2 regions of the Inediibacterium massiliense genome follow, and region 1 is predicted to be linked to the other one. Evidence: predicted binding sites of a transcription regulator. Region 1 holds the regulator's gene; the other holds the start of a gene.
The links. Region 1 encodes LexA, which represses DNA repair genes until DNA is damaged. Its sites were predicted from a motif close to AGAACANNTGTTCT; they were not measured.
Positions count from the first base shown of each region.

Region 2: recA (recombinase RecA) is a predicted target of LexA. The motif match lies at 1,218-1,231, and genes of this name have one in related genera.

Region 1 covers NZ_LN876587.1:1,096,424-1,102,018, forward strand. Annotated here, with positions in the region: gene yneA (cell division suppressor protein YneA) at 88-387, opposite strand; gene lexA (transcriptional repressor LexA) at 535-1,143, shown strand; gene BN2409_RS13880 (methyl-accepting chemotaxis protein) at 1,290-3,302, opposite strand; gene BN2409_RS13885 (hypothetical protein) at 3,952-5,277, opposite strand.
Region 2 covers NZ_LN876587.1:1,292,722-1,298,316, forward strand. Annotated here, with positions in the region: gene recA (recombinase RecA) at 142-1,170, opposite strand; gene BN2409_RS14805 (competence/damage-inducible protein A) at 1,277-2,506, opposite strand; gene pgsA (CDP-diacylglycerol--glycerol-3-phosphate 3-phosphatidyltransferase) at 2,554-3,090, opposite strand; gene rimO (30S ribosomal protein S12 methylthiotransferase RimO) at 3,074-4,417, opposite strand; gene mnmH (tRNA 2-selenouridine(34) synthase MnmH) at 4,432-5,478, opposite strand; gene BN2409_RS14825 (FtsK/SpoIIIE family DNA translocase) at 5,495-5,595, opposite strand, start outside.

The DNA of each region.
Region 1 (5,595 bases):
TTTTATGATATAGTATGTAATTATGTGTTTTATATGATTAAAAATATTTAAATTTATTCTATATTGATATACTACTCGGAATTTATTCTACTCTATTGGTATTTTTATAATTTGGCCAGGATAAATTTCTAAAGAATTCATTTCATTTATAATACTAATTTCATGAAGAGTTTTTCGAACATCTTTATTCTTAGGAGTAAATTGTTTTGCCAAATTCCATAAAGTATCTCCATATTTTATATGAACCTCTACATACCTTATGTCTTCCTCCTTTTCTATATTTGCTTTTACTGTGATCATAAAAACTAAAGACACTAGAAAAATCACTATGATAATAATCATCATACTATGTAATGGATTTTGCACATAAAAATTTTTTGTTCTCATATCTATCACCTCGAACACTAGTTCTTTTTTATCATTGTAACAGAACAAATGTTCTTTGTAAATACTATTTACAAAATTTCCGAACAGACGTTTGATATTCATAGTGTTGTATGTTATAATAAAAAAAAACATTGTGAGGTGCTTTTTATGGCGCAAAATTTAACAAAACAACAAGAAAAAATATTGAATTATATAAAAACTATTGTAAGTACAAAAGGATATCCCCCTTCAGTAAGAGAAATTTGTGCAGCTGTAGGTTTAAAATCTACTTCTACTGTCCATAGTCATTTATCTAATCTTGAAAAAAACGGATATATTAGAAGAGATCCTACAAAACCTAGAACCATTGAAATATTAGAAGAAGATGGAATCCATAGAAAAGAAACTGTAGATATTCCTATCGTTGGAAAAGTTACTGCTGGAGAGCCCATCTTAGCTGTACAAAATATTGAAGATGCATTCCCTGTTCCTGCAGAATTTTTAGATCACCATAATTATTTTATGTTAACCGTAAGGGGAACAAGTATGATTAATGCAGGAATATTAGATGGAGATTATGTCTTAGTCAAACAAAAAAGTACAGCTGAAAATGGAGAAATTGTAGTAGCACTCTTAGAAGACGAAGCCACTGTAAAAAGATTTTTTAAAGAAAAAGACTGCATAAGACTGCAGCCTGAAAATCCTTCTATGTCTCCTATTCTTACTAAAGATGTAACTATATTAGGAATCGTAAAAGGAGTATTTAGAAAATTATAGTATAGAAAAAAATAATGTGGACATACTTTGAATATGAGAATAAGATGAACAAATATTTTAGTCCCCCTTTAATATTTGACTTTTCATCCTATTCTCTTTTTTTAATATTTTATAAATCTAAAATCATTTATAAATAAGTTCAATATTTAAATTCTAAACTGTTTGATCAGCACTTCTAGTTCTTCTGCAATTTTTGCTAACCCTTCACTAGAATTTGCAATTTCTTCAATAGATGCAGACTGTTCCTCTATAGAAGCTGAGGCTTCTTGTGTTCCTGCTGCATTCTCCTCTGCTATAGCAGATAAATTTTGCATAAGATCAACTAATTTATTTTTATTCTCTGTCATGTGCCCTGCTGAGGTATTCAATTTAATAATTACATCTTTAACAGATTCAATAGCCTGTGCAATGGAATCAAATTTCACTTGCGTTTCTCCTACACTTTGCTTTTGTTGATCTGCAATTTTTTTTACTTGATTCATTCCTTCTACTGCATTTTTTGATTGTTCCTTTAACTCATCGATTACAGATTTAATTTCTTCTGTAAAACGATTAGAATCTTCAGCTAGTTTTCTGATTTCATCTGCTACTACTGCAAAGCCTCTTCCTGCTTCTCCAGCACGAGCAGCTTCAATAGCTGCATTTAAAGCTAATAAATTGGTTTGATCTGCTATACTTTGAATCATTTCACTAGCTGTTTCAATTTTTTCAGCATTTTCATTATTTCTTAAAATAATATCATATATATTTTGTGCTGCTTGATTATTTTGATCTGTATGATCTACAAGAATGCTTAATATTGAAAATCCTTCTTCTTTTTCTTTTTCAATCACTTGAGTTGCTTGATTCAATTCTTTTAAACACTTCATGTCTTGTTCAATTAAATCATTCATTTGATCTACATGATGAGCAGAAATTTCTGTATCCCTTGCCTGATCACTAGCCCCTTTTGCGATTTCTTCTATCGTCTTTGCCACTTCCTCTGAGGCTATGGCTGATTGCTCTGTAGTCGCTGTCAATTCTTCCGATGAGGACGCTATATACTTAGAAGATTCCGTAGTTTTTACAATAAAATCTTTAACAGCATCCTCCATTCTTTTTAGTGAATGAACCATACTACCTATTTCATCTTTTCTATTTTCATAATTAAATTTTTTAAAACTTTCATCCGTTTGAAAATCTAAATCAGCTTGCTTATTAATGACTTTTGTAATATCTACAATTGGTTTTGAAATCGTTCCACTTACAAAATAAGTAATTACTGCTCCTATAAGAATTGCAATTGCTGTTAATATCATTAAAATATTTTGAAGATGATTTACTTCTTTTAGAACTTCTTTAGCATCTACGCTTACTATAATAATCCAAGGAGTTCCTTCTATTGGAGAAAATCCTACAATTCTATCTGCTCCGTCATAAAAATAATCTCCACTACCAGCTTCTCTTTTTAATATTTTATTTTTCATCAGTTCACTAAATTGATGAAGCTTTGGATTTTCTTTAGCATTTTCTACAATATTATCTTGTTTCATAACTAATTCTATATTTTGATTTCCTACAACAATTCCTTCATTATTGATAATACTTGTATAGCCAGTTTTTCCATAAGTTATTTTGCTTGCTATTTTACTTAATGTATTGGCTTCTTTCACTCCATAAAATACTCCTTTGGTATTATCACTTAAAATAATAGGAGCTGTATAAGTCATCACAGGCTTATTTATTTTTTTACTAATAATCAAATCTGATGCATTCAGCTCTCCTTTTAAAGCTTTTTGAAAATATTCTCTACTACTTATATCTACTATAGTTGGTATATCTTCTAAAAGCGTACTAGATCCATTTTCATCCGCCAAACCAAACCGAAGATACCCTGTTCTTTTCGCTTCTTCTGTACAAAAAGCTATCTTTTGTTCTAAAGGAATATTTTTATCTTGTATAATTGGATTTTGAGCTAAAGAATCTACATATCTTAGGTCTACTTCAATTTCTGTTTCTATATATTTTGCATTAGCTTGTGCTATCTTCTTTAAATTTTCATGAGCATCTTTTACTAACTCTTTACTAAAGATATTCATACATACAAAGGATAGTCCTATACTTAAAATAAATATGACACAAGTAAAAATAGCAATTAACCTAGTTTTTAAAGATTTCATAATATACCTCCATTGTTTATAAGGTAGTATCAAATACAATACTACTTTTGTAATTAAAAATTTCATATGTTAAGAGTCACATAGTTCTTAAACAAGCAATCCCTCCTTTCAATATATAATTAGAAAATATTGCAACTCTTATAAATATTAGATTTTAATATATTAGCAGGTTGTTGAATAACTAAAATGACCAGTAAAAAAGTCGCCCAATGTCTAGCATCATGTTACAAACCACACAAAACAATCACTAGAAAGAACGACTATAATGATAGTAACAATTCACAAGATACTTGATAACCCTACAAGTTTCATTGGAATAAATAGCAATTCTAGAAAATAGATATTTCTAAAAAACTCTAAACTAATTATTCAACCAGCTATATTAAAATTATTACATATAGTTAAATTATACAATTTTCTACAATGTTTTACAACTCGTTTTCAAAGCAATACTATATATAAAATGTATAATTTCTATTATTTTCTTTTATTTCATCCAAGCTTATTGCCCTAAAAATCCATTTGTATTTTAAAAAACAATTGAGTATGTTACTACTATAATAGCCATCTTTCTAAATATAAATTTTTTAAAGGTGCCTAATTTTCATAATAAAAGAATCAAGGGAATTTTCTCCCTTGATCTAATCATCTATTTTGTACTATTTTTTATACAAAAAACTAAAAATGAGTCTGGTAATATTTTTGCATACCTTTTATATGTTATTAAATTATTATCTAAACCATACATTCTTACTTCTTTTGGAAATTTTAAAGTAAGGTATTCTACATTATTCTCTGTCCAATACTTAGACTCAACTCCTTCAATTTTCTCCTCACAAGCACCATCTATTGTAGTAATTCTATATTTATCTTTTCCAACTTCTATAGTCAATCCATTAGCAGTGGCATAAGTCGAGTATCTAACAACTGATTTTCCAGAAGTTGTGAATCCTATATAATTTTCAGAACATAAATCATATATTTCATCTAGGTCTTTTTCAACATTCAAAACTGCATTGCCCCCTTGAAAATCAAGAATTATAAATACTTTTTCTTTGGTGTTCATTTCCCCTCTTTGTAGAAATAATATTCCACTTACTGTTCCTTTGTATTTTCCTTCTTTGTTTTCAAATATAGAAGATTTTTCTTGATTATCTACTGTATAAAAGTTGATTGCAAATTTGTTAGATTGAATATTTTTCAAGTAATATTTGCCATGTATATACTGTGCATATTCTGGATCATCATATGGTTTTATATTTTTTCTTTTATATATTGAATTTAACATTTTTGAATAATTGTTATAGATTATTTCTTGGAGTTCTTTTGCATCATGTTTTAAAGATACTGTATCTATAATTAAATAATGATCTGTAATTTTAAACATATTTCCCATATATACATTATCTAGCATAAAATATCTATCATCTTTTAATTGACATAACGTTGTTATATTTCCTTTATCAAAAACTTTAATTTGTTTCCCTATAGCCATATAGTTGAAGTCACTTTCACCATATCCCATTGTGTAATAATAACCATCAGCTATATACATACCTTTATTCCCTATCCAAGAAAAAATAATATTATCTTTTATAGGTATTAACTTATCATTATCTACATCATAAATACTATCTTTTATAAAAATATACTTTTCATTTTCCGACCATTGAATCAAATAGTCTTCAAAATTATATACTGAATATGGATCAGTTGATAGCTCTGAATAGTTTTCGTAGATCTCTTTTAAGGCTACGTCACTATTGTTCCTTGCCATTAGTAATAATTGATTGTTAGAAGTACAAATTATTTTATTGTAGCCACTAGGAGATGTACTTAGGATATATCCTTCAAAATTTTTATTGTGAATTTGAGGCATTGGAGATGGTTTGTCCATTTGATTCGATTGAGACAATTTTGGATATAAAAGCAATAAACATATCACAACAGCTGCAAATATAAATATTCTTTTCAAAATGAATCACCTCTCTTTTATAAAAGAATTATACAGCAACCTGGCATTGAGAGGTCGTTTTTTGTAACAAAACAATATGTATAATTTTACCATTTACTTTTTGCAAAGTAAAGCTCTTGAGTAATCCAGAAACTTTAAAGGTTAGATTGTTATCTATATTGTAACCATAGAAAACTTTGTTTTCATTTCTATCTATATGTTCTACTTGATTTCCTTGTGTATCATAATAGAAATATTCTCTATGTCCTTCGTGATCTTTGATTTCACATACTTTACTAAAGCTATTATATAAATATGTTATGATATTTCCATTAGGAT
Region 2 (5,595 bases), 200 kb from region 1:
ATACACCAATATCTGTTATAATTGTATATCTTTTTTTAAGCACTGTCAAGCTGATTCTTGTCCTTGATGTTGTAATTAACTTCATGTTCATACCAAGTTTACCTAATTATACAAAAGAATAAAACTCCTCAAAGAGGAGTTTTATTCTTCACTTTCTACTGCTACTTCTTTACTTTTTATAATGGGTAAATTATTAGCTTCTCTAATTTGATTTTCAATTTCTAAACAGATGTCTTTGTTATCTATCAAAAATTGCTTTGCATTTTCTCTTCCTTGTCCGAGGCGGTGTTCTTCATAGCTATACCAAGAACCTGCCTTTTTAACAATATCTATTTTTACAGCACAATCGAGCACACTACCTTCTCTTGATATTCCTGTTCCATACATAATATCAAATTCTGCTACTTTAAATGGAGGAGCTACTTTATTTTTTACCACTTTTACTCTTGTTCTATTTCCAATCATTTCATCCCCTTGTTTTAAGGTTTCAATTCTTCTTACATCTAATCTTACAGATGCATAAAACTTAAGTGCTCTTCCTCCTGTTGTAGTTTCTGGATTTCCAAACATCACTCCTACTTTTTCTCTCAATTGATTGATAAATATAGCTGAAGTATTAGATTTATTAATAACTCCTGCTAATTTTCTTAAAGCTTGAGACATAAGTCTTGCCTGAAGCCCTACATGAGAATCCCCCATTTCTCCTTGGATCTCAGCTTTAGGAACTAATGCAGCAACAGAATCTACTACAATAACATCAATGGCACCACTTCTTACTAAAGCCTCACAAATTTCTAATGCTTGTTCTCCTGTATCTGGCTGAGACACAACAAGTTCATCTATATTCACTCCTAAATTTTTTGCATAAACAGGATCAAGAGCATGCTCTGCATCTATAAAAGCAGCCACTCCTCCAGCTTTTTGAGCTTCTGCAATAATATGAAGGGCCACAGTAGTTTTTCCTGAAGATTCCGGTCCATATATTTCTATAATTCTACCTCTAGGAATCCCTCCTATTCCTATTGCAATATCTAAATCTAGTGATCCAGTAGAAATAGATTCTATATTTAAATGAGTTGTATCTTCCCCTAGCTTCATGATAGATCCTTTACCAAATTGTTTTTCTATTTGTCCCATAGCAATCTCTAATGCTTTTTTCTTCTCATCCATATATATCCAGATTTTAAAATCTGGTTTCACCTACCTTTCCGCTTTGTCGAACTTATGTTCTGTGTTCATTATATACGATGATTCTTGTATGGTCAATAGTATATTTTTAAGAAATAGTTTTTCTAATTTTATTAAAAGCAAGCATACTTGTATAATTTCTTACTCTATTTCTATCTCCAGAAATATTATGTTTTTCACAAAGAACTAAATCTTTATAACAAAGTCCAATATATACAAGTCCTACAGGTTTGTCTTCACTTCCTCCACTAGGTCCTGCAATTCCTGTTACAGATAAGCATAAATCACTACCCGTTCTTTGTTTTAATCCTATGGCCATTTCTTTTGCTGTCTGTTCACTAACTGCTCCATATTTTTCTAGTGTTTCCTTTTTTACTCCTAACTCATCTATCTTTGCTTGATTGCTATAAGTAACTACACTTCTTTCTAGGGAACTTGAAATTCCTGGAATATCTGTAAGTTTAGCTGCAAGTAAACCTCCTGTACAAGATTCCGCAAAAGAAATAGTTAGATTTTCTTTCATCAATTTTTTTGCAACTACCTCTACTAATTCTTCATCATTACAACTATATAAATATTCTCCTAATTTATTTTGAATCATAGTAATAATAGGATTGATTTTTTCAATCGCTTCTTCAATATGCTTTGCTTTTGCTGTCACTCTAAGACTTACTTCTCCAGATTTTGCATAAGTGGCTAAGGTTGGATTGGTTTGATTGGATATCAAATCTAACAATTCAGTTTCTAATGCTGATTCTCCAATTCCAAAAAATCTTAATATTCTAGAATGAATCACTTGAGAAGATCTTTCTTTCAAATAAGGAATGACATAATTCTCAAACATACACTTCATTTCCTTAGGAGGTCCCGGTAGACATGTGATCATCTTTTCATCTTTAGATAAAATGAATCCTGGAGCTGTTCCACAACCATTCTCTAAAACAATGCTTTCATTTGGTAAGTATACCTGTTTTAAATTATTTTCATTCATGAATCTATTAGATTTTTTAAAATAATCTATGAGTCTTTCATAAGAAGGTTCATGGATCACAAGGTTTGTTTTCATAACTTTTGAAATGGTTTCTTTTGTTAAATCATCTTGAGTAGGTCCAAGACCTCCAGTAGCAATAATTAGATCGGACTTCTCTAATGCATAATTTAATATTTCCCCCAATCTTTTTTCGTTATCTCCAACCGTAAAATGATAATATACATCTATTCCCAACCCATTTAATTTTTTTGTTAAATATTGTGTGTTGGTATTTAATATTTGTCCAAATAAAATTTCTGTCCCTACACTAATAATAGATGCTCTCATATAATCTCCCCCTTCTTAAATAAACAATAAAAGCAGCTATGCTGCTTTTATTGTTTTAATACATGTCTATTAAGATATAAATAGTCTATTCCTGATACAATAGTAAGAATCACTGCAACCCATAGCATAATGGTACTAAACGGAAAATGAATCAGGCTAAAAGGATAATTGTTTAATAATATAGCAACAATTGCAATAATTTGAGTAAGAGTCTTGGCTTTCCCCCACCAGCTTGCTGCAATGACAATTCCTTCTGATGCCGCTACAGCTCTCAATATACTAATAGTATATTCTCTGGAAATAATCACAACCACAATCCATGCAGGTAACTTATGCATTTGTACGAGACATACTAAGGCTGCTGTAACCAATAGTTTATCTGCTAAAGGATCCATAAATTTTCCAAACTTTGTGACTTGATTTCTGCTTCTAGCAATATAACCATCTAATGTATCTGTAAGAGCAGCGATAGTAAAAATCCCCGCAGCGATATACATTCCATAAGGAATTTTATTCAAAAGTACAAGCATGAATAAAGGAACTAGAAAAATTCTAGCAATCGTTAATTTATTCGCAAGATTCATTGATGATCTCTCCTAATAAATCATATTCTAATATATCTGTTATTCTTACTTTCACAAAATCTCCTATTTCTAACTCTCTATTGGATGAAAAATAAACAACACCATCTACTTCTGGTACATCATATGCTGTTCTTCCAATATATACATTCTCATCTTCTACCCTTTCTTCTACAAGTATATCATAAATATTTCCTGTTTTATGACTATTTTTCTGAAATGAAATATCTTTTTGTATATTCATAATTTCATCTCTTCTTTGCTCTTTTATACGTTCATCTATTTGATCATTTAATTTTGCTGCTGATGTATCCTCCTCTTGAGAATAAGTAAATACCCCTAATCTATCAAACTCTATATTTTGTACAAATTCCTTTAATTCTTCAAATTGTTCCTTTGTTTCTCCTGGAAAACCTACAATTAAAGAAGTACGTATATGGATATCTTTTATATTTTCTCTTAAATTTCTTATAACTTTTAAAATATGTTCTTTATTTGTTTTTCTATTCATTTTCTTTAAAATATCATCATTACAATGTTGTATAGGAATGTCTAAGTATTTGCATATTTTATCTTCTTTTGCAATTACATCTATTAATTCATCTGTAATTTTATCAGGATAACAATATAGTACTCTAACCCATTTTAAATTTTCTATTTTACACAATTCTTTTAATAATTGAGGCAATCTACATTCTTTATATAAATCTATTCCATAATAAGATGTATCTTGAGCAATTAAAATAATCTCTTTTACACCATTTTGAACCATATTTTTTGCTTCATTTACAATGTCCTCAATTTTTCTACTTCTATATTTCCCTCTTAATTTTGGAATAATACAATAAGTACATAAATTGTCACAGCCTTCTGCTATTTTTAAATACCCAGTATAATGAGGCGTACTTAAAATCCTAGGAAGGTCTTCTGAAATAGCAATATTTATATTTCCTGATTTTAAAATTCTTTCTCCTTGTAAAGCTTCATGAATTACTTTTATAATCTCTGGATAATTTCCTGTTCCTATGACAGCATCTGCTTCTGGAATTTCTTTTAATAAATCTTTTGCATATCTTTCTGCTAAACATCCTGCAACTACTAATACTTTGCAATTTCCTTCTTTTTTTAGAGTTCCTAATTCTATAATTGTATCAATAGATTCTTTCTTTGCTGCATCAATAAATCCACAAGTATTGACAATAATCACATCTGCCTCGTACGCATCACTTGTTAATATAAAATTATATTCTTTTAATAATCCCATCATTACTTCTGAATCTACTAAATTTTTAGAACATCCTAATGACTCTATAAACACCTTCAAATCCATTTTTGTACTCCCTTCTAATGGTTCAATGTATTTTTTATAAATTCTTTTAATTTCGTTACTGCTTCTTTTATATATTTATATTCTATAACTAAATCATATTCATATTGTTCAATAGAATACTTATAAAGTGGATCATAATAATGCTTCATTAAATATTCAATCACATAAGAATAATTTTTTTCATCCACTTTTTGTATCAACGTGTCTACCCATTTATTTCCCAATCTCTTTCTTAAGTGATCCAAAGATTTTTTTATTTTTTCATGATTTTGATCTAGATGATGGATATAATCTTTTAAAATCACATTCACTCTATTTTCTAGATTGGTTTCAATAAGAATATGATACTTTTGCATCATATGATGATATAAATGATCAGGTATTTGTACATTCCCTATTCTCTTACTTTCACTTTCAATAAAAATATAAGATTCTTTGAAAGAATGCATCTTATGAAACAATAAAGATTCAAAGTTTTTTTGTGATGGAGGTTTTTTTTCAAAAACTAGATCTCCAAAAACAGAACCACTATTTTGAGCCATCTCCTCAAGATTTAATATAGGAATATCTTCTTTTTTTAATTCCTCAAGAATATGGGTTTTTCCCACACCTGTCACTCCATGAAGTACAATAAAATGATATTTTAAAATATCATTTTCTAAATAATTGATTACATGTCTTCTATACCCTTTATATCCATCTTTTAATTGATAAATATTAGGAATATCTAACATACTTAATAAATTACATACAGATCTGCTTCTCATTCCACCTCTCCAGCAAAATATAATAATATAATCATATTCTTTACTATATGCTCTTATGGTTTCATAAAGGTTAGGAAGCTTATGGGATACTAAATTAAGCCCTGTAACTGTTGCTTTGTCTTTGCTTTCTTTTTTGTAAATGGTTCCTATAATAGCTCTTTCTGAGTCATCTAATATAGGAATATTTATGGCTCCTAAAATGGTTCCATCTTCATATTCAGATGGAGAACGAACATCGATAAATAGTGTTTTTTCTAATGCTAGTGCTTCTTTTATGTCTATTACTGTAAACAATTTTATCCCTCTATTTCTATGATATGGATTGATTTTTTATTTCTTCAAATTCTTCTTTAGATACTAAAACATCTCTAGGCTTACTTCCTACGTGTTCTCCTACAATACCCCTCTCCT